Regions from separate parts of the Pradoshia sp. TA40_28 genome, predicted to be linked through region 2. Evidence: riboswitches for the same ligand, from Rfam matches in the RefSeq annotation. Region 2 holds a riboswitch; each other region holds the start of a gene.
What was found. A riboswitch is a leader RNA that binds a small molecule or an ion and turns the genes downstream of it on or off. The one in region 2 is predicted to bind cobalamin.
Positions count from the first base shown of each region.

Region 1: linked by a shared signal. The riboswitch ahead of AC58NB_RS16930 (ABC transporter substrate-binding protein) and the one ahead of AC58NB_RS08720 (ribonucleoside-diphosphate reductase subunit alpha) in region 2 are both predicted to bind cobalamin.
Region 3: linked by a shared signal. The riboswitch ahead of AC58NB_RS05965 (FecCD family ABC transporter permease) and the one ahead of AC58NB_RS08720 (ribonucleoside-diphosphate reductase subunit alpha) in region 2 are both predicted to bind cobalamin.
Region 4: linked by a shared signal. The riboswitch ahead of AC58NB_RS02385 (ABC transporter substrate-binding protein) and the one ahead of AC58NB_RS08720 (ribonucleoside-diphosphate reductase subunit alpha) in region 2 are both predicted to bind cobalamin.

Region 1 covers NZ_JCATZO010000020.1:12,420-17,653, forward strand. The annotation lists gene AC58NB_RS16920 (polysaccharide deacetylase family protein) at 8-697, opposite strand; gene AC58NB_RS16925 (DUF6509 family protein) at 849-1,151, shown strand; cobalamin riboswitch at 1,187-1,382, shown strand; gene AC58NB_RS16930 (ABC transporter substrate-binding protein) at 1,543-2,463, shown strand; gene AC58NB_RS16935 (hypothetical protein) at 2,889-3,047, shown strand; gene AC58NB_RS16940 (enoyl-CoA hydratase/isomerase family protein) at 3,047-3,826, shown strand; gene AC58NB_RS16945 (hypothetical protein) at 3,910-4,383, opposite strand; gene AC58NB_RS16950 (YwbE family protein) at 4,499-4,696, shown strand; gene AC58NB_RS16955 (YqcI/YcgG family protein) at 4,795-5,234, opposite strand, start outside.
Region 2 covers NZ_JCATZO010000005.1:190,897-196,130, forward strand. The annotation lists gene AC58NB_RS08720 (ribonucleoside-diphosphate reductase subunit alpha) at 1-2,030, opposite strand, end outside; cobalamin riboswitch at 2,354-2,534, opposite strand; gene AC58NB_RS08725 (AAA domain-containing protein) at 2,620-4,860, opposite strand; gene AC58NB_RS08730 (YueI family protein) at 5,040-5,234, opposite strand, start outside.
Region 3 covers NZ_JCATZO010000003.1:388,621-393,854, reverse strand. The annotation lists gene tbcS (tetraprenyl-beta-curcumene synthase) at 1-194, shown strand, start outside; gene AC58NB_RS05970 (LLM class flavin-dependent oxidoreductase) at 241-1,245, shown strand; cobalamin riboswitch at 1,286-1,429, shown strand; gene AC58NB_RS05965 (FecCD family ABC transporter permease) at 1,607-2,659, shown strand; gene AC58NB_RS05960 (ABC transporter ATP-binding protein) at 2,653-3,444, shown strand; gene mnmM (tRNA 5-(aminomethyl)-2-thiouridylate-methyltransferase MnmM) at 3,485-4,051, opposite strand; gene mnmL (tRNA modification radical SAM protein MnmL/YtqA) at 4,041-5,015, opposite strand; gene AC58NB_RS05945 (YtzC family protein) at 5,195-5,234, shown strand, end outside.
Region 4 covers NZ_JCATZO010000002.1:65,445-70,678, reverse strand. The annotation lists gene AC58NB_RS02390 (amidase) at 1-1,002, shown strand, start outside; cobalamin riboswitch at 1,228-1,406, shown strand; gene AC58NB_RS02385 (ABC transporter substrate-binding protein) at 1,597-2,580, shown strand; gene AC58NB_RS02380 (FecCD family ABC transporter permease) at 2,580-3,611, shown strand; gene AC58NB_RS02375 (ABC transporter ATP-binding protein) at 3,613-4,404, shown strand; gene AC58NB_RS02370 (hypothetical protein) at 4,424-4,588, shown strand; gene AC58NB_RS02365 (cobalamin adenosyltransferase family protein) at 4,602-5,129, shown strand.

The DNA.
Region 1 (5,234 bases), on a different contig from region 2:
CATATATCTAAAATTCCAAAGGTGGAGTTGTCTCGTCCATAATTTTAAAAGTGTAACCTTTATGTTTTAGACGACGAATGATTTCCGGTAGTCCATCGACAATTGTTGTATTGCTATTAAAATCGTGCAGGAGGATATAAAGATTTTCCTTTTCATCTACTCCTCTCATAATTAAGTTAAGTAATTTTTTTTCTGGAATCGGAGGATTCAATCCATCATTGGCATCACAATTCCAATCATAATATTTATATCCCCTCTCTGTTACCTCAGTTTTTAATTGCTTCATTAAATTAGTACCAGCATATTGTTTAGCAACATAATTATTGGAGCCACCAGGAAAGCGTAAAATTTTTGGGCTTTCGCCTACTTCTTCTTTTAAGAATGTTTCCAGTTTATTAATATCTTTAAAAAATGAATCCTTAGATCGATAAATTTCAGAATAATTATGGGAATAGGAATGTAACCCAAGGGCATGACCATTTTTAACAATTTCTTTATACAAATACATATGTCCGGGACTTGCCGTTCCGGTTACAAAAAAGGTTGCTTTGACATCCTGAGTTTTAAGAATATCAAGAATATCCTGTGTGCAGTTTGAGGGTCCATCATCGAAACTGAGGTAGGCTGTTTTTGCAAATGATTCTATTGGAATGAAAAGTTGGATAATAAGCAAAGTGATAACAGGTAAAATACGCATAATAAACTCCTCTGTTAGAAATGGTTTACTATAGTTTTCGATTAACAATTAAAATATATTCTTAAAACAAGTTGAATAATGGGGTAAAATGTTTAATATCGAAAAGGAACATGTATAATAATACATAGGCAATTCAGAAAGGTTGATAAACATGATTGAGATACAAAGTTACACAGTGGAAAAACTGGAAGACCCATTTGGAATTCTCCCCGGAGATAGATATGAATATTTACTGGAAGTGGCTGTTCCTGAGGATGATGAGCTCTATACCGAAAAAGGGTTACTTTTACGTGTTATATATGTAATGGATGAAAATAAGGATTCAATTACAAAGTATGAGTTTATAGAAAATGAAACACAAAGTGTTCTGGATTTTGAGCTTGAGGATGATGAGTTATCCATGGTATTGCAATTTTGCAAAGAACACACTGATCTTGAATACGAAGAAGATTAAGATAATCTTACATAACAGATCATAAAAGAAATTTGAATATAAAGAATTGAAAGAGTGCCTTATTTATAAGGATAATAGGGAAACCGGTGTCATTCCGGTGCAGCCCCCGCTACTGTGTGCGTGGATGAAATGATTTGGTAAACCACTGGCTCGCCATTTTGAGCATAGGAAGGTAAATCAAAGTAAATTGATGCGTTAAGCCAGGAGACCTGCTTTTTCATTTTATGTACTATTTTTCGGAGGGAAGAGTAGGGTAGCCTGAGCCTGTTGTTTAGTATAGGACGCCGCCTTAGCTTTTCCTTGAGCTAAGGCTTTTTTTATTATTTAAGAATATGGGGGAATAACAGTGTTGAAAAAGAAAAACAATTTATTTTTAGTGGTTTTAACCTTTATGTTATCCATTTTTATGTATGGATGTTCATCATCTAATGATGACTCGACTCAGAAAAAAGAGGGTCCTGAATCCACATCATCTTCCTTTCCGATTGAGGTGAAAGATGGTTCAGGAGAAAAAATTAAAATTGAGGAAAAACCTGAAGCTATTGTTTCTTTATTGCCAAGCAATACTGAAACTGCCTATGCACTTGGTCTTGGTGAGAAAATCGTTGGGGTATCTGATTATTGTAATTATCCAACTGAGGCAGCTAACAAACCAAAAGTCGGCGGCTTAGAGATTAATGTTGAAAAAGTATTGGAATTAAATCCTGATCTTGTTTTACTTTCGGCAAGCCATTTTACTAACGCCAAGGATACAATCAAGCAATTTCAAACAGCTGATATTGATGTAGTTATAGTTCCTGATGCCAATTCATTTGAAGAAGCATATGGAACAATTGAGTTAATTGCAAAGGCTACCGGAACATCCGAAAAGGGTGAAGAAATGATTAATGATATGAAAAAAGAAGTGGCAACCATTAAAGAGAAAGCCAGCAAAATAAAAGATAAAAAGAAAGTATGGATTGAGGTATCTTCCTCCCCAGATTTATATACGGCAGGCAGCGGAACCTTTATGGGAGATATGCTAGAAATCATTCACGCGGAAAATATCGCCGCCGATCAAAATGGATGGGTTACGATGAGTGAAGAACAAGTCATTGAGCGCAATCCTGATGTCATTATTACTACATACGGCTATTATATTGAAAATCCTGAAGAACAGATATATGGAAGAAAGGCTTGGTCTGAGGTAAAAGCTGTTAAAAATAAGCAAATTTACGATGTCAATAACGATACGGTGTCACGCCCGGGACCGCGTTTAACAGAAGGATTGCAATTGTTAGCTGAAAAAATCTATCCTGAAACTTTTAAATAACCATTCCACTTGAGAGCTTCCCTACATGAAGGGAAGCTCTTTTTTTTTCGAATTAAATAATTTGAATATTCCGATAATATTGTTGAAATTTTCCTTTTATGTAGATATGATAATACCAATACGTATTCACACTCACATGTGGGATTAGAATGATAGGCTCGTAGTTTATGCTAATCAGCATAAGCTGTAAATTAGAAAAGTAAACAAAGATAGATCATTGACGGGAAATAAATCCGCTGAAAAATGCCAGACAGATAGAATACCTTCTAATAGTTCGCACAGATACCAATGATTTAATCAGTGTTGCTTTGGTTAGAAAAAGAAATAATCACTCATGGCAAGTGCTCAATGGGGTTTATCGCTTAGGCTTATTGAGTGCTGGTTTTACGCGTATCCAGCTCAATGTATGGAAAAGGTGAATCCATATGGCGGTGCAATTGCTCTATGACATCCGCTTTAGGGCTCGTATTATCGTTACTCTTTTAAATGAGTTGGTACGGACAAACGGGCTTTATGGTCTGGCCACCATGTGTATTGGTTTTAGTCAGGCAATTGCCATAATAATAGAAAGGGAGGCAGGATAATGGGACAAAATTGTTTATTGGAAGTAAATGAAAAGGTAGCTTTCATTACGATTAATCGACCTCCCCTTAATACATTGAATAGGGATACATTATATGAAATTGGGACTTATTTAGATGATATAGAAACTAACAATGATATTAGGGCAATTATCTTAACCGGAGCAGGAGATAAATCTTTCTCAGCTGGAGCCGATGTGAATGAATTTGCTGATTTGGCGGAGCCGGAAAAAGCAAGGGCAACGATTCAAGGTATGCATGACTTATTTAATCGAATAGAGTCATTTCCAAAACCCATCATCGCCAGTATAAACGGTCATGCCTTAGGCGGAGGAAATGAATTGCAAATGGCCTGCCACTTGGTTATAGCTGCGAATACAGCAGAGTTTGCTCTACCTGAAATTAAACTTGGAATTATGCCTGGTTATGGAGGAACGCAACGGTTGCCAAGATTGATTGGCCGCAGGCGGGCACTTGAATTAATGTTAAGCGGTGAAAAAATTTCAGCGATTAAAGCATTTGAATATGGTTTAATTAATAAAGTTGTACCTGTTAATATGCTGAAATTTGAATCCTTAGCAATCGCAACCAGACTAGCTGAAGGGCCGCCACTCGCGATTAAAGGAATCCTTGATTCTGTCATAAGAGGGACAGAAGTTTCTTTGGAAGACGGAATCTCAATTGAATTGGATAATATGTTAAAAATAGCCCAATCAGAAGATGCCATGGAAGGAATTAGCTCCTTTTTTAAGAAAAGGAAGGCAGAGTTTTCCGGTAAATAATCAACTGATAGGTGGGTGGAATGATACAGTCTCTTGGATAAATATAAAGCCCATTGGATAATGAGAACCAATGGGCTTTTTGGTTAAGCTTGTTTATGGAATCCTTCTTCCATTAAATATGATTTTGCTTCATTATAGGAAGGAAACGTTCCATCCAGATTTAAGCCTGCGTATACATTCCACATATCTTCCTCTAGTACCAAGGTAAGAGTATGACCTTCATTGTTTGTCCAAGTTTCTTCTTCACCATTCGAATCGACCTTTTGGTCTTCATGCGGTTCAGTAGAAAGAAGTTGAATAGATTTGGATAGAATTGTTTCTAATTGCTCAGCAGAAAAATCTCTGATGTTTACCAAACCTTTATGATCAACTCGATAACCTGGTATTCCTTCAGCAAAAACGAAACCATTGCCGTTAGGGTGCAGGTGGTAGACTACATTCATTTTATCTAATTTGCTTTCAGGATATTGATAATTGACACGTCCAAGAGAAACATTTTTACGTTCGAGTTCCTTAAAGGACTCTATAATTGCAATTTTTTCTTCAAAAGTTAACATACTGCCTCCATAAAAGTGGATTTTACTATTCGTCCATTATACCATTAGTGGATAGATTACGTTATGCTCAACGAATGTAATTATGAATTTTAGATAAATAAGGGTGGTTACAAAGATGAAAAACGGGAAAAATCGCAGTGATATACATGCAGGACTAGAAGTGGATATTGTTTTAAAGAAGGATCAGCGCACCGGTGCTTTAACAAGGGGTATTGTTAAAGATATATTAACTAATTCAGCAACACATCCACATGGCATTAAAGTGCGTTTAACGGATGGACAGGTTGGAAGAGTTCAACAGATTATTAAATAAGAGCAATCCGGAAATGATCCGTTTTGGATGGAGAGATCTATACTATTGCCCAGCATAATAGCAGAAAGCTGATCCATGATGGATCAGCTTTTGATTATCTAAGCATTCTTATGATGGAAAGGGCACTTACCGGCGATAGGTTCTATATCGTCACCGATAAAGTATTGTTTCCATTCATTATGATTGGTATCGCCATAATGGCTAATATCAGGATGTTTCGGAAGCTGGTCCCATTTCTCCACACGTTCCCGTACTTTCTCTCTGGACATAATACCGCCTTTTTCGGTTCCTTCGAGTCCTTCAAAAATCATTCGCGGCTGAAAGCCAAGAACTAAACTATTACCAAGATCACGTGTTTTACGCTGTTTGTAGGCAGGGCAATTACCAAAGATAAAGAATGGTTCACCGGCAAAGTGAAAGTCCCACAGAAAATGTTCAGGATCTTTCGGTTTATCTTCCGGCCATAGTTTAGGATCATGTTCGTGTAAATACTGTAGAATTCTCCAAAAATAATCCCTGTAATAAGGGATATCGCGTT
Region 2 (5,234 bases):
TTCAAATCAGGTGCAGTCACTGGAATTCGATAGTTCTTTTTCTCTTCGGAATACTCCCTTCTGAAAATTGGGTCAATTCCAGATGTAGAACCAGCAATGATGGCAGTTGATGAATTTGGAGCCACAGCCATAAGGTAGCCATTTCGAATCCCATATGTATGGACATCAGTTTTCAACTCATTCCACACTTCAGAATGATAGCCTCTTTGGTCAAAATACGCTCCGCTTTCCCAATCAGACCCGCCAAAATATGGATAGGCGCCTTTCTCTTTAGCTAAATCTACACTTGATTTGATGGTTAAATAAGCAATTTTTCCGTATAAACGGTCACAGTATTCAACTGCTTTCTCCGATTCCCAAGCAATGCCCTCTAATGCCAGCAAATGATGCCAGCCAAATGTACCAAGTCCGATCGCACGATAATTTTTATTCGTTATATTCGCCTGAATGACTGGTATATTATTTAAATCGATGACATTATCAAGCATTCTAACCTGTACCGTTATTAATCGTTCAAGCACATCTTCCCTTACAGCTTTGGCCAGAGAGATGGAGGATAGATTACAGACAACAAAATCTCCGGGTGTTTTTTCGATAATAATTTTCCCATCCTCCGTTCTTTGTTCAATCACCGTTGTTGGACTTTGATTTTGCGTAATTTCTGTGCATAAATTACTGCAATAAATCATTCCCTTATGACGATTGGCATTTAAGCGATTGACCGTATCCCTATAAAACATATAGGGCGTTCCCGTTTCAAGCTGAGAAATCATGATTGCCTTAAACACTTCTATTGCCGGTATTTCCTTTTTCGAAAGCTCCGGATGGTTAACACACTCTTCATATTTTTGTCTAAATTGCCCATTTTCTTTTTCTTCATCAAAATAGTCTTCAAGAGAATAGCCCATGACCTTCCTGACTTCATGCGGATCAAATAAATACCATGTGCCGCGTTCCTTAACACGCTCCATAAATAAATCTGGAATGCATACACCGGTAAATAAATCATGAGTACGGAAACGTTCATCGCCATTATTCAGACGGGCTTCAAGAAAGGTGAAAATATCTTTATGCCAAACATCCAGGTAAACAGCGATAGCGCCCTGCCTTTGGCCCAATTGGTCCACACTGACAGCAGTATTGTTTAATTGCTTCATCCATGGAATAATCCCTGAGGAAACACCCTTGAAGCCTTTAATATCACTGCCCCTGGCCCTTATCTTTCCTAAATAAACACCTATTCCGCCACCATTTTTTGATAGATTGGCAATATCCGTGTTCGAATCATAAATTCCCTGCAAACTATCATCGACCGTATCAATAAAACAACTGGATAACTGGCCATAGCTTTTCCCGGCATTAGCAAGCGTAGGAGTCGCCACCGTCATATAAAGATTGGATAATGCCCAATAGGATTCTTTTATTAATTCAAGCCTTTTGTTTTCTGGTTCATTCATCATCAACGTCATAGCAATAATCATAAACCGCTCTTGAGGAAGTTCATATAGTCTGCCATTATGCGATTTAGCTAAATAGCGATCTGCCAATGTACGAATGCCAATATACGTAAATAATTGATCTTTTGACGGTTCGATAAGTGCCGAGAGACTGTTAATCTCTTCTTCTGTATACACATCCAATAAGGCAGGATGATAGATACCCATTTCAGTCAATGTTAGAACAAGCTGATAGAGCTTTCCGTATTTATTTTTCAGCTCATAGCCCCTGTTTTGGGAAGCTAATTCATATAAACGATCTAAATAAATAGCCGCTGCTACATATGTCCAATCCGGTTCATCGGCAGATATGCGCTCTACGGCACTGAGTACGAATAAATTCACCAATTCTTCCTTGTTATAGTCAAATTTATATTCCAGTGCCGTCATAATTTTTTCGATATATTCTTCTGCTGAATATAAGGAAGGATAGGGTTTTACACATTTTTTTATATATGTTTCAATGCTCTCCAAATTGCTGATTTCTATCTTGCTATATTGACTATGATCTTGTGTATCGTATGATAGTACCATCATTTTTCCCCCTTATTTTTCACTGCCATTTCTCTAATGCATACTCTTGTAATGATAGGATTCTTTGGTTTGAGCTCCTCCTGAATGGTAAAGCTTGACCCAATTTAAATTTTTGAGCTACCAAACCATCGCATAAAGACCATACCTTCTGATACGACATATTTTGTTGAATCAGGATTTCTCAGAACCACCGAATAGTTTTGATTTTCTCCACGCAAAAAATCCCATTGCCTTTAATCAGCAATGGGAATAGAAATAATAACAAAATTGAAATGTGCCAAAATTGCCATGTTCTCTGTTCCACCTTCATTGCTCCCGATAAAGGTAAACTAGTGAAAAAGGCAGGTCTCCTGACTCATGCGTCATTTTACTCTAAGTCCTTCCCATAGATTGATCTACAGTGGTTTACTTATTTCATCAGCATTTACAGTTGCGGGTACAGTTCCGGATTTTCACCGGATTCCCTATTAAGTCGTATTCGACACCTTTAACACGTTAAACTCAATATATAGTATTTAAAAATTTCAATAATATCAACATATAGAATTATAAATCTAATAACTGAAAATAGCAATCAATATCCTGCCAATTATTTTGGCAGTTGCTGCAAAAAATGATTAACAAATGCTTCAGATTCCAACCGAATCCCAATGTACGGCGGTTGAACGCGCCTATTCGCTTCAAGCGGAATTCCAAGCCAGAATACTTTTTGATCCATAATGACGAAGCTGAAACTTGGACCGTTCTGAAGATGGATATCAGGATCTAAATAGGTATGGGAATCAGGAGAGTATATCATTAACTTTGCCCTTGAATTCCTTGTTTTTACTCGTTGAACAAACTCTTGTGATAGAACACTCGAATTTGGCAAGGAGAGAATAATCGATGAATGGGCTTGTTTTATATCTTGATAAAATCCCTCTAAATTTCGTGCATAAATCCATTGTAATTTCGGATGGTGATTCGTAATCCACTTGCCTATTTGGTCCATATTGATCATTTGGTTTCGTTTCATCTGATATTGCACAAGTTGATGAAGGGTCTTGGAATGAGAAACTTTTGATTCAATAAACTCCACATCGCTAACATGAATCAGCTTTCCTTTGGTCCTTGTGATTGCAACATTAAGAAGTCGTTCACTTTCCCTTCCAGTCAATAACATACCAGCCCGATTTTGAGGATAACTATCCACACTGTCAAATACCATTAGTTCCCGTTCACTTCCCTGGAAACGATGGACTGTAGCAGCCAAAATATCATGCAGACCATTCTCATCTTGATATAAGTCTTTAATTAACGTCTCCATCAACTGCGCCTGGGCTCGGTATGGAGTTGCATAACCAATTGATTTGGTACCACTGCTATAAGCTTCATGTATAATCTGAAAGGATAATAACAGATTCATCAAATTCATTCTAGAACCCGAGGAAGTACCTGTGAAGCAATGCTCTCCGGTAAAGCTAGTATTTAATAATACCGACGCACGGTCTGGGAAGGGCGACCTTGAGACGATTTCTTTTTTATTTACATGAACACTTGGATGATCTCCGACTAATGAGTTATAAACATATTGATTCGTGAAAGCAGATATATCCGGATGCATTCTCCGCTGTTCTTTTAAAAGAAACAGATGCGTATGAAGTTTCCCACCACGCGCGATATCGGCGACCCCGGCACGGTGAAAAATATCTTCTTTCAACCATCGATCTACCAGTTCGCCACGCGAAACGGCGATAGGAGGCAATTGCTTAAAGTCTCCACAAATAATACACCGCTTGGCAAGAGAGCCGGCAAAAGCAATTTGTGGGATAAAGGCCATACTAGCTTCGTCAATCAAAACAAGATCATACTCTTGTTCATATATACTTGAATCCATCGCAGCTTTAGCCAAGGTCGTGCCTATTATATACGCATTTTTTAAGAGGTGGACTTCTTTTTGCCGTATTTTCTCCAGGATTCTACCCAGCTTTTTTTCCAGATCAAGCAGTTGCTCTGAGTCACGCACGCTGAATGACATAGATAGATCCTTTTTGAGCAATCTCTTTTCTTCCGCAATGGAGTCTCTTTCCTTTACTAATTGCCCATCATGGCTTTCCAATAACTTACCCGGCAAAATATCCCCATGCATCAGCAGACCTTCACCAGTTTGAGAGCCATACCGTAATATATCCCCTTCTTGAAAACGATCTGCTCGTTTAACAAATCCCGTAATCTCAGCCAGCAGAACATCGACTGCCTGATTACTATGGGAAAGGACTAATATCCGTTTATTTTTAAAATACTTATTGGCAGCTGTTCGAGCCAAAGTGTATGTTTTTCCTGTACCGGGGGGACCCCAAACAAAGGTGACCGGGTTATATTTGGAACGGGCGTATAGCTCACGTACCGAGCTTTTACTTGTTTTGTCTGTTCGTTTATCAGGCATGGAAGGTTCCATAATACGTTTTACCCGGCTTCTTTTTCGTTTGCTTTTCCTTATATCATCGAGTCTTTCGATTAACTGATCTAAGAGTTCCCACGGATCATGATAAATCGTTGCCTCCTCAATCAATTCCCCTATCGACTGATCCAGAGATAGCAGTAAACTATTGCCCTCAGAGGACAAGATTCTGGCATCATAGCGGCTCCCGCCCCATTCCAGTTTAGCAATCGTCCCCACAGGGATTCTCAATGCACTGGAAGATTCAAAATAGTACGTAAAAGAATCACCTGATGTAATCTTATTACCATTCATCAAGTGATAGCGCGTACTGCCATATTTTTTTAGGTATTGAATTTCCTCTTCAAGTGCTTCCTGCCATTCTTCAATATACTCTCGTGTTGAATTCATTTTTTGTGCCCCTCAAATTATAAACCTAATTTATCTTCAATTTGATTACTATACCACACAAACATCAACTCGAATAGGGGATAGCACGTTCATCCTACCAGTAACCGACACTTGATTACCGTATGATACTAGCGGCACGTGCCTATTATATTGATGCCATATTCTTGAATAAAAAATCTTTAAGAATTTTTCATAAACATTCGTTTAAGTGATTCAAAGAAACCTTTCTTTTCAGGTGTTTCTTCGGTCTTATTTTCAGCTGATTGCTCCATCAACGTAATGTTTTCCTTATTTATAGCATGATCATAAGCCAAGACTAACCCGTTAGGTGAATTATATTCCTTATTGGTCACGATTTTAAATTGAATTCCATG
Region 3 (5,234 bases), on a different contig from region 2:
TACCAGATAGTAAGTTCCATAGGATGATTAATCAAGGGTTAATGGGTATTTATTTAGCCGACTCCAAGGTTAAGAGCCAGAAAGCGGTTAGGCAGTATACCCGAAATCTGCTGAAATTAGCTGGCAAATCAGCGTATTTCTTTTATTGGAACAGTAAGCTGTATCATGCATTTAAAAGGATGAAAAAGAAATAAAGACCAGTATAATAGCATTTTATCGTGAGGGGATGGTACGGATGGGATAAAGTTAAGTATTCTAGACCAGTCACCACGTTCTGTCGGAGAACCTTCAGAGCAGGCGCTTGCTAATACAGTCAAACTGGCAAAATTGGCTGAGGAGTTGGGTTATTCAAGATTTTGGGTAAGTGAACATCATGATAGCCAAGGGTTGGCTGGCTCATCGCCAGAAGTCCTTGCGACATGGATTGCTGCTCAAACCGTTAAGCTAAGAGTCGGCACTGGTGGAGTAATGCTACCTCATTATAGTGCTTATAAAGTGGCGGAGAATTTCAGAGTATTGTCAGGTTTAGCTCCAGGAAGAATAGATCTGGGCATCGGCAGAGCTCCTGGCGGGATGCCAAGAGCAACGCGTGCATTACAGGAAGGCAGATTAAGTGATCTTCACAGGTTTCCTGTTCAGGTGGATGAATTAACTTGGTATTTATATGATCATTTACCTGAGTTACATCCTCTTTATGGATTAGCAGCCACTCCTGTTATTCAAGCTCCTCCGGAATTATGGATGCTTGGATCAAGTTCATCAAGTGCCTCTCTTGCTGCACAAAAAGGGTTACCATATAATTTTGCTTTGTTTATTAACAGTGAATATGCAGAAGAAAATATGAAGCATTACTATGAAACGTTTTGTCCATCCGATTTTGGACAGAGACCTTTAGGGATGGTTACCGTATTTACGATATGTGCAGATACAGATGAAGAGGCAGAATATTTGGCTGGATCTTTAGATTTATCCTTACTATTTCTTTCACAGGGAATTATCCGGGAGGGAACTCCGCACCCGAATGAAATTCACGAAATGGCTTTGTCTCAGTTTGAAACGGCGCGAATTGATTATAATAGAAGAAAAATGATTATCGGGTCCCCAAAAACGATTATGAAAAAAATAGAAGAGCTTAGAAAACGGTTCAACACAAATGAGATAATGCTTGTAACGATTACTCATTCCTATGAGGCAAAAGTAAAGTCATTTAAATTAATTGCCAAAGAAGCCGGGCTTATAGGATGATAGTTGAGTGGCAGTCAATCTTTAAAAATGAAAATGAAATCAAATTATATACTTTAAAAGTGCCTCGAATCTTGAGGGTGAAAGGGAAAACGGTTAAAGGCCGTTGCAGCCCCCGCTACTGTAATTACTAAATCAGGAATTGATTAGTATAAGCCAGGAAACCTGCTTTTAAAGTTACTGTACTTATTTTTCGGTGGGAAAAGTAGGCTTATTGTATTCACAATGGAAAAAAGTGAATCCTTAGCTCAATACCTACAGAGCTAAGGATTTTTTGTGTTTTGAAACGGTTAGATATAATTCGAACAAGTGTAAGAATAATCCGAGGTTCGCCGTTGGAGTAAAGAGGAATTGAAGTTTAGAAATGAAAAATAAAAAAAGAACAACCGGTATTTATACAGTGAGTATCCTATTTATGCTGTTAGCTGCATTGCTCGGCCTGTTTATAGGAAGCGTGGACATGTCGATTAAAGATATAATTGGGATCCTCTTAAAAAATATAACCGGTCAGGAATCTTTCTATACAGGTCCCAAAAATATTGAAATGATTATTTGGAATATACGTTTACCACGAGTATTGATTGCATTATTTGTAGGAGCGGGTTTGGCTCTGGCAGGGGCTGCCTTCCAGGGACTTCTGCAAAACCCACTCGCTGATCCATATACCATTGGTGTTTCGTCCGGAGCGTCAGTTGGTGCAGTGGTCGTCTTATTTTTTAATATAGAAATAGCTCTTTTTGGTCACTTCACTTTGCCGCTTGTTGCAATAGTGTTCAGTTTTATAACCTTGCTGGTCGTGTTTGGTATTACAAGGGCAGCTAGTGTAACCTATGCAAATGAAACCATTATTCTAGCGGGTATTATTATGAATTCATTTATTGGAGCGCTGGTTTCTCTAATCATTGCCCTATCATCAGGAGATCAGATGAGAGAAGTATTGAACTGGCTTATGGGCAGCATGGCCATGAAAAACTGGGGGCACTTCAGTATACTAATTCCTTTCTTCGTAATAGGGGCATCTATTATTCTGTATCATTACCGGGAACTAAATGGATTGGCACTTGGAGATCAATCTGCTCAATACAATGGGATTAACGTGAAACGCAAGAAAATCATGATCATTATAGGTGCCGGCCTATTAACAGGTGCGGCAGTTGCCGTATCAGGAGCAATCGGCTTTGTCGGATTGGTCATTCCACATCTAGTTCGCCTTATATCGGGTGCTGACCACAGGCATTTACTTCCTTTATCGATGATCATCGGGGGAGGATATCTGATATTGGCTGACATGATTGCTCGAGTCATCATCAATCCACAGGAATTGCCTATTGGTGTAATTACGGCTTTAATTGGTGCACCGATATTTACGATTTTACTAATTAAAGAACGGATAAAAAGAAGGAATTTGACATGTTAAATGTAGAGAACCTCAGTGCAGGCTATCATAAAAATAAACGGGTGCTCCAGGATTTTTCATTAAAGGTAGAAAAAGGAGAGTTTTTTGCACTTCTTGGACCAAATGGAAGCGGAAAGACAACGCTGATTAAAAGTATATTGGGGAAAATGGAATATAAAGCGGGAACCACAACGATCCAAGGTAGACAAACATCCTCCTATAAAGCCGGAGAATTAGCAAAAATAGCGGCTGTGCTAAGCCAGGAACATGTAGTGAGTTTGGATTTTACAGTGGAAGAAATTGTTTTACTCGGAAGATATCCTTATCAGGGAAAAGGATTTTTTAATCATTATCAAACTGAGGATTACGCTATTGTAGATAAGTGTCTGGCCCAAACAGATACACTGAAATTTAAGCATACCTATTTTTCAGCGTTAAGTGGTGGAGAGAAACAACGGGTCCTTTTAGCAAAAGCGCTGGCCCAACAGCCAAAGCTCCTGTTTCTCGATGAACCTACAAATCATTTGGATGTTAAGCATACAATTGATTTATTGAATTTACTGAAGAGACTTCAGATTGAGGAAGAGTTAACGGTTGTTGCCATTCTGCATGATTTAAATATGGCGGCTTTATATGCAGACAGATGTGCTTTGCTTAAAAATGGAAGAAAAGTGGCGGATGGCAGTATTGAGTTACTCCTCGATGAAGAGTTACTCTCATCTGTATATGAAGTGGAACTGGTGAGCCGCCCTCATCCAATCGCCGGAAAACCGCAAATCTTTTTTACCCCTGAGATTTATAAATGAACTCTATGAAAAAAGTGTGAGTATAAGTACTCACACTTTTTTAACGTTTCTCAATGGCGATAATAAATGGTGGGTTGTTTTTTTGATTCATAAATCGGTATTGCAGTACATGAGCCATATCCTGTGGAAGCTCTGTAACGAATTTAATCACTTCGTCACGTTCGAGATCTCCGCCTGGATGCCCATGATAAATCACGAGAACAATAATACCTTCTGGTTCCATCATTTCGAGCAATTGAGTGACGGCTTGAATGGTAGTCGGAGCCATCGTGATAATTTCTTTGTCACCGCCTGGCAAATACCCTAAATTAAAGATAGCACCTGTCACTGGTCGATCGGGTTGGACAAATTCCTGCAAACGCTCATGCCCAGCATGAATCAATGTTACCTGTTCCTGAAGCCCGGTTGAGATGAGTCTCTCCTGTGTTTTAGTTATAGCAGTTTGCTGAATGTCAAAACTGTATACATGTCCATCCGGACCGGTTAAATTTGCTAAAAACACGGTATCATGCCCATTGCCCATTGTACAATCAATGGCAATATCACCTGGCTTTACAGATTTCTCTAGTAGGATTCTTGCGAATGGGAGAATGCGATCAAGCTTCATATGTCACAGCAGCCTTATTAGGGATATAGAGTTTTCCTTGATAGCTATTACGGTGCTTCAATTCAGCATCAATCGCATTCAACACTTCCCATTTATTAACACTCCACATCGGTCCAACCATTAAATCAATCGGGCCATCGCCCGTAATACGATGAATAACCATCTCAGGAGGAAGGATTTCCAACTGATCACAGACAAGGTTGACATAATCATCAAGTGATAAAAACTCTAGCATTCCTTTTTCGTACTGTTTCACCATTGGAGTGCCTTTTAACAGATGCAATAAGTGAATTTTAATCCCCTGAACATCGAGTTTAGCAACTTCTTTAGCAGTTTCCATCATCATTTCAGGAGTTTCAAGCGGCAACCCATTAATAATGTGGCTGCATACGCGTATTCCATGTTTACGGAGCTTGTTTACTCCCTCCACATAAGTTGGATAATCATGTGCACGATTAATGATATTTGCCGTTTTTTCATGAACAGTCTGCAAGCCTAGCTCAACCCAAAGGTACGTACGTTCATTTAATTCAGCTAAATATTCTACAACATCATCAGGCAGACAATCAGGGCGAGTAGCGATAGATAAGCCAACTACACCTTCCTCGTTCATGACAGTTTCGAATTTTTCACGTAAGACTTCAACTGGTGCATGGGTATTGGTATAAGCCTGGAAATAGGCCATATATTTTCCATCTTTCCATTTTTGATGCATTTTTTCTTTTATATCAGCAAATTGCTTTTGCAGATCCTCAGCGCGATTACCGGCAAAATCCCCAGACCCTGCTGCACTGCAGAAGGTGCATCCACCAAATGCGACTGTACCGTCACGATTTGGACAATCAAATCCACCGTCAAGAGCAATTTTAAATACCTTGTGGCCAAATTGATTGCGAAGATGGTAATTCCATGTATGATAACGTTTATTGTCATTTGCATATTGAAAAGGGTTAACCTGTTTCATTCTTAAACCCCCTAGTTAGTATTTCTTTGAGTAAGAGCATAACTCTCATTTTACCACGCTAGTTTATACTTTCCAATTAGCTATTATTTGAAGTTACACTAAAATCCATTTGATCAGGGCATAATGGATAATGGATGAGCTTTTGTGAACCAATCCAATGTTAAAAGGAGAGGGTATCTATGGCTACAAGAAAATCCATGGACGAGTGTTTGGAGCGTT
Region 4 (5,234 bases), on a different contig from region 2:
GTACCGATCAGCGGAGCCAGTGATGGAGGGGGCTCCATTCGTATTCCGGCATCCTTTACTGGTTTAGTTGGATTAAAAACAACAAGGGGCAGGACTCCGGTTGGTCCGGGGGTAGGGCGTCAATGGCATGGAGCGGCAGGTGATTTTGCCTTAACAAAAACCATCCGTGATAGCGCAGCAATGCTGGATGCATTGCAAATCATTCAGCCGGATACGGCCTTTCAGGTACCATTATTTAATGGAAGTTATTTAGAAGAACTTTCGAAACCGCTGAAAAAATCGTTTAAAATAGCTTTCTCTACTAAATCTCCGGTAGGTACACAAGTCAGTGAAGAGGCAGTAAAAGCGGTACATAAGACAGTGAAATGGCTCGAGCAGGCAGGGTTTAGCGTTGAAGAACGTGAGAACGGCGTAGATGGAATCCGTCTAATGGAAAATTACTATATTATGAATAGCGGGGAGATGGCAGCTGATATTCTTTCAATTGAAGAAGCTATTGGTCGTCCTATTACGGTAAATGATATAGAAATCGTCACTTGGGTTCTCAAAACGGCTGGACAAAATGTATCAGCCGTTCAATTTACACGCAGTATAGCTGAATGGGATACAGCCGCTGCGAAAATGGCAAAGTTCAATGAGGAATTTGATTTATATCTCACACCGGCAACAGCTCACCCAGCACCAAGGGTTGGAGAATTGACCCATACACCTGAACAGAGCTCACAATTATTAAAAGTAGATGAATTACATTCATCTGAACAATTAGCATTGGTCTATGAGATGTTTAAACCGAGTTTAACCTATACTCCATTCACGCAGCTTGCGAACATTATTGGCCAGCCGGCTATCAGTTTACCTATACATTTAACTGCTAAAGGACTGCCGCTAGGGGTACAACTAATGGCACCTAAGGGGAAAGAGGATTGGTTACTTCGAATCGGTGCATTACTAGAGCAGTCTGACATTTGGGTTGGTCAAAAGGGAAATCCTTATTTAGGATAACTTTATACTTGTTTGAGTAAAATCATGGAATCCGGGTAGGCTCATTGATTGAATTGAGAACAGTGAAAGTTTCTTTTTGGTAGAATCTGTCATTTGATCATTTCTGCAAAATGAAATTTTACTGCACTGGCTATTAAATTTTATTTTTTAATTTGAATTAGCATCCTTTTCATTCGATAATATCTTCCGTTTTGATCTTTACCATGATACTATTTAGTTATATGAAATTTCAGAACAAACATAAGTGCTCACTTTGGTGAGGTAAAAGGGAATCCAGTGTGAATCTGGAGCAGCCCCCGCTACTGTAAGAGCTGATGAAATCACGTGACCACCTCTAACGAGGGAAGGTGTGAGAGTAAGAGGAAGCTCAGAGTCAGGAAACCTGCTTATGATTGTGTATGCTTACTTTTCGGAGGGAAAAGGATTGGCGAACGCAGAGATACTGTATCTTTGCGTGATTTTTGACAGGGTTTTTTTAGTCTGTACATCAATCAAGCCTGTTTTCCTTATTTAGGAAAACAGGCTTTTTTTGTTTCAATATTTCAGCGTAAACACGCTAAATATAAATAATTTTTTATAAAGGGAGATAGTGAGATGAAAAAGATGGCAAGCTTTATGCTTCTCTTGTTCTTATCCGTTCCTGCACTAGTTGCTTGCGGTAATGAGACAGTAGACAATCAGAAGCAAGAGACAAAACTAAAAGAAAACCAAGAAACAGGGGTTTATCCCAAAACGTTTACAGACGGCCGCGGGGAAGAGGTTACGATAAAAGAAAAGCCAACAAATATTGTTTCAACAACATTGGCGATTGATGAATACTTGCTTCCTTTAGTTGGACAGGATCAGGTTGCAGCCGTTACTAAATTATCAACAGACCCTGGTATTTCAAATGTTGCTGATTTAACAAAAGGAATTGATACGAAAATTGAAACGGTCACTTCCGAATTGGTCCTATCGTTAGAACCTGATTTAGTGTTGATCCCATCCTATGTTGACCCGGAGGTACTCAATCAATTGGAGTCTGCGGATATAACAACCTATCAAATAAAAGATGATTCATCCTTTTCAGGCGTTTTAGCAGGTCTTAAGGAAGTAGGGGCGATTGTAGGAGAAGAGAAAAAGGCCGCTGACATCATAGCTGATGTAGAGGAGCGGATGGCTGCTCTGAAAAAGAAAGGAGAGGCCGAGGCGGAGAAAAAACGCGTGGTTTACTGGACACAACAAAATTCATCTGTTACAGAAAATACCACTATTGGAGAAATGATTACCTTAGCTGGTGGAATTAATGCCATCACAGAAGCAGGTATAACGGGTGAAGAGTATCCCGATTATCCTAATCTATCAAAAGAAAAGTTAGTGGAGCTAAACCCGGACATCATCATTACGAGTGATTGGCAGTATGACGGTTCAAAAGCAACCTTTGTTGAGGAATGGAAAAAGGATCCGGCCCTAAAAAAAATTAAGGCATTTAAGAATGATGAGGTGTATGTAATTGATAGCGCCAATTTATCAACAGCATCTCACTTTATCATAGAAGGTGCAGAAGATATTTACCAAGTTTTATATGGTAAAAAATGATGGTCAGTAAGCAATCTAAGCAGGCACTTGTTTTTTGCTGCCTGGTTTGTACGTTGATTGTGTCATTACTTCTAGCGACGATGTATGGTGGTGTGATTGTTCCATTTTCAGAAACAATGAAAGTGCTGTTCTCACTGCTCCCATTCGTTCAATTTGAGTATAATCCGATGTATGAGACGATTCTTGTACAGATTCGCTTAGCGCGTGTCGTCGTGGCTGGATTAGTTGGAGCAGGCTTGGCGATCTCGGGTGTTGTCATGCAAAGTGTGTTTCGCAACCCAATGGCTGACCCGGGCATCATTGGTGTTTCCTCAGGCGGAGTCTTCGGCGGCGTAGTGGCTATCTATTTTGGTTTAGCGGCTATTCATTCTCTATTTGTACCGTTAATGGGTTTTATTTTATCCGCCGTAACGCTTTTTGCGGTCTACAGGATTGCGACCAATCATGGTAAAACTTCGATGCTGACATTGCTGTTAACGGGCATTGCCATTAGTTCATTCTTGTCAGCTTGTACCTCCCTGCTCCTCTCTTTTTCTAATGCGGGAGTGATGCAGCAAATTGTCCAGTGGATGATGGGAAACCTGAACGGTCGTGATTGGAGCCATGTACAACTATTGATTGGTCCTGTTTTAGTAGCTCTTTGCGTCTTTTTATATTATGCCAATCACTTGGATATTTTTCTCCTCGGAGAAGATCAAGCGCAAAATATGGGGATATCCGTACAGCGTACCCGTAATTTGCTTTTGATTACCGCTTCATTAGTGACTGGTATGAGTGTCTCATTAACAGGAGCGATTGGCTTTGTCGGTCTGATTGTTCCTCATATGACCCGGATGATCATTGGGCCTTCGCACAGAAATTTGATTTTGGCAAGCGCCTTGGGAGGATCCAGCTTTTTGATACTCGCTGATTTAGTCTCTCGTTTGGCCATTCGGCCTGCTGAGATTCAAATCGGTATTATTACCGCTTTTGTAGGTGCGCCTTTTTTCCTTTATTTAATACTTAAGAATAAAAAGAAAGGAGAATCTTGAGATGGCAGCAAATTTGAAGGCGGAGAATCTCAGCTTTAGCCGGGGAAAAAGGATGATTTTGAAATCAATGAATATCTCATTGGAAAAAAGCCAGTTTATTGGCTTAATTGGTCCGAATGGTACCGGGAAATCTACATTGCTGCGCTTAATGGCAGGTTTATTAAAGCCAAATGCAGGAACCATATTTTATAAGAATCAATCTATCTCAGAAATGACTGCCCTGGATGTAGCCAAAGCTATTACCTATATGCCACAAAGTACGGTTCTCGATTATGAATTCACTGTCAGTCAGGTTGTGCTGATGGGCAGACATCCGCATCGGAAGAAATGGCAATTCTCACAAAAAGATGATGAGCAACAGGTAGAGAAAGCGATGAAACAAACAGGCATATACCATCTGAGAGACCGTTATATCACATCCTTGTCAGGAGGGGAACGACAGCTTGTTTTTTTGGCCAAAGCGATTGCCCAGCAATCAGAAGTCATCTTATTGGATGAACCGACTTCAGATTTGGATATTTATCATCAAGTACAGATTGCCGAAGTCATCAGAGAACTTGTCAAGGAAGGAAAAACTGTTCTCGCAGCCATCCATGATATTAATTTAGCCACTCGATACTGCGACCACCTTGTGCTGATGGGAAATGGGGAACTTGTTGCGAGAGGTAAACCGGAAGAAGTCATTACGGTACAAAATTTAATGCGTGTTTTTCAAACGCATACCTATACCTACAATGATGATCAGTTCGGAAAAAGACAGATTATCCCTTATGCGATTGATATAAATGGTTGATTGGGAGTGACGGAGAAGGATGACGACAAAGGATTTACGTTATATTTGCTATACATATATGCATGAGAAGAGTTATAAGGATAGATTATTATCTAATCTGGCCAGCGCAATGGCTTTCTATGTAAACAAGGGGAATGGTGTTGAGGAAATACCATTTCATACGAAGTCCTATACGTTGAAATAAGGGGGAAGTAAGCGTGAAAAAAGATTGGCGCTATTCCAGCTATCCATTCATGAGAGAAAAAAGTTGTTTAGTTGACTATGAGATTCGCACTGATAGTTTAACAACTAGCATTGGGGCAGTTTTCCCATTATTGACTGATAAAGAGCAAGTAGCTCTAGAAGATTTACGAATCATTCAACCATTATGCTATCATGTGAATGGCTCTGTCCGTGGAAAATTGGCAATAGAAGAAGCTGACTTACAATGGCTAAGTGGAAGATATGATTTTTATGTCGATCAAACAGGGGAAAAGGTCAAGAAATTTGTATTACCACAAGGAAACAGCGCTGCCTGTGCACTTCATATGGCGAGAAGTGAGGCGAAAAAATCATACCGGGCCCTGCATAAAGTCAGTGAAGAACGTGAAGTACCGGATATCTTGTTTCAATTCTTAGGTTTGCTCGCTAATATTTGCTTTGTGATGGCTGTTTATGTCAATCAGGTGAATGGCATACAGGAAATCCCATTTGTCAGTAAATCATACGCTGTAAAAAAGAATTAAAATTACGGATAAAACGAAGCAGGAGATTTCATGAGCGACGTATGGGAAATAGGTATATCCTAAAAAATAAAACGGAGTGCAAAAATGCATTCCGTTTTTGTACAG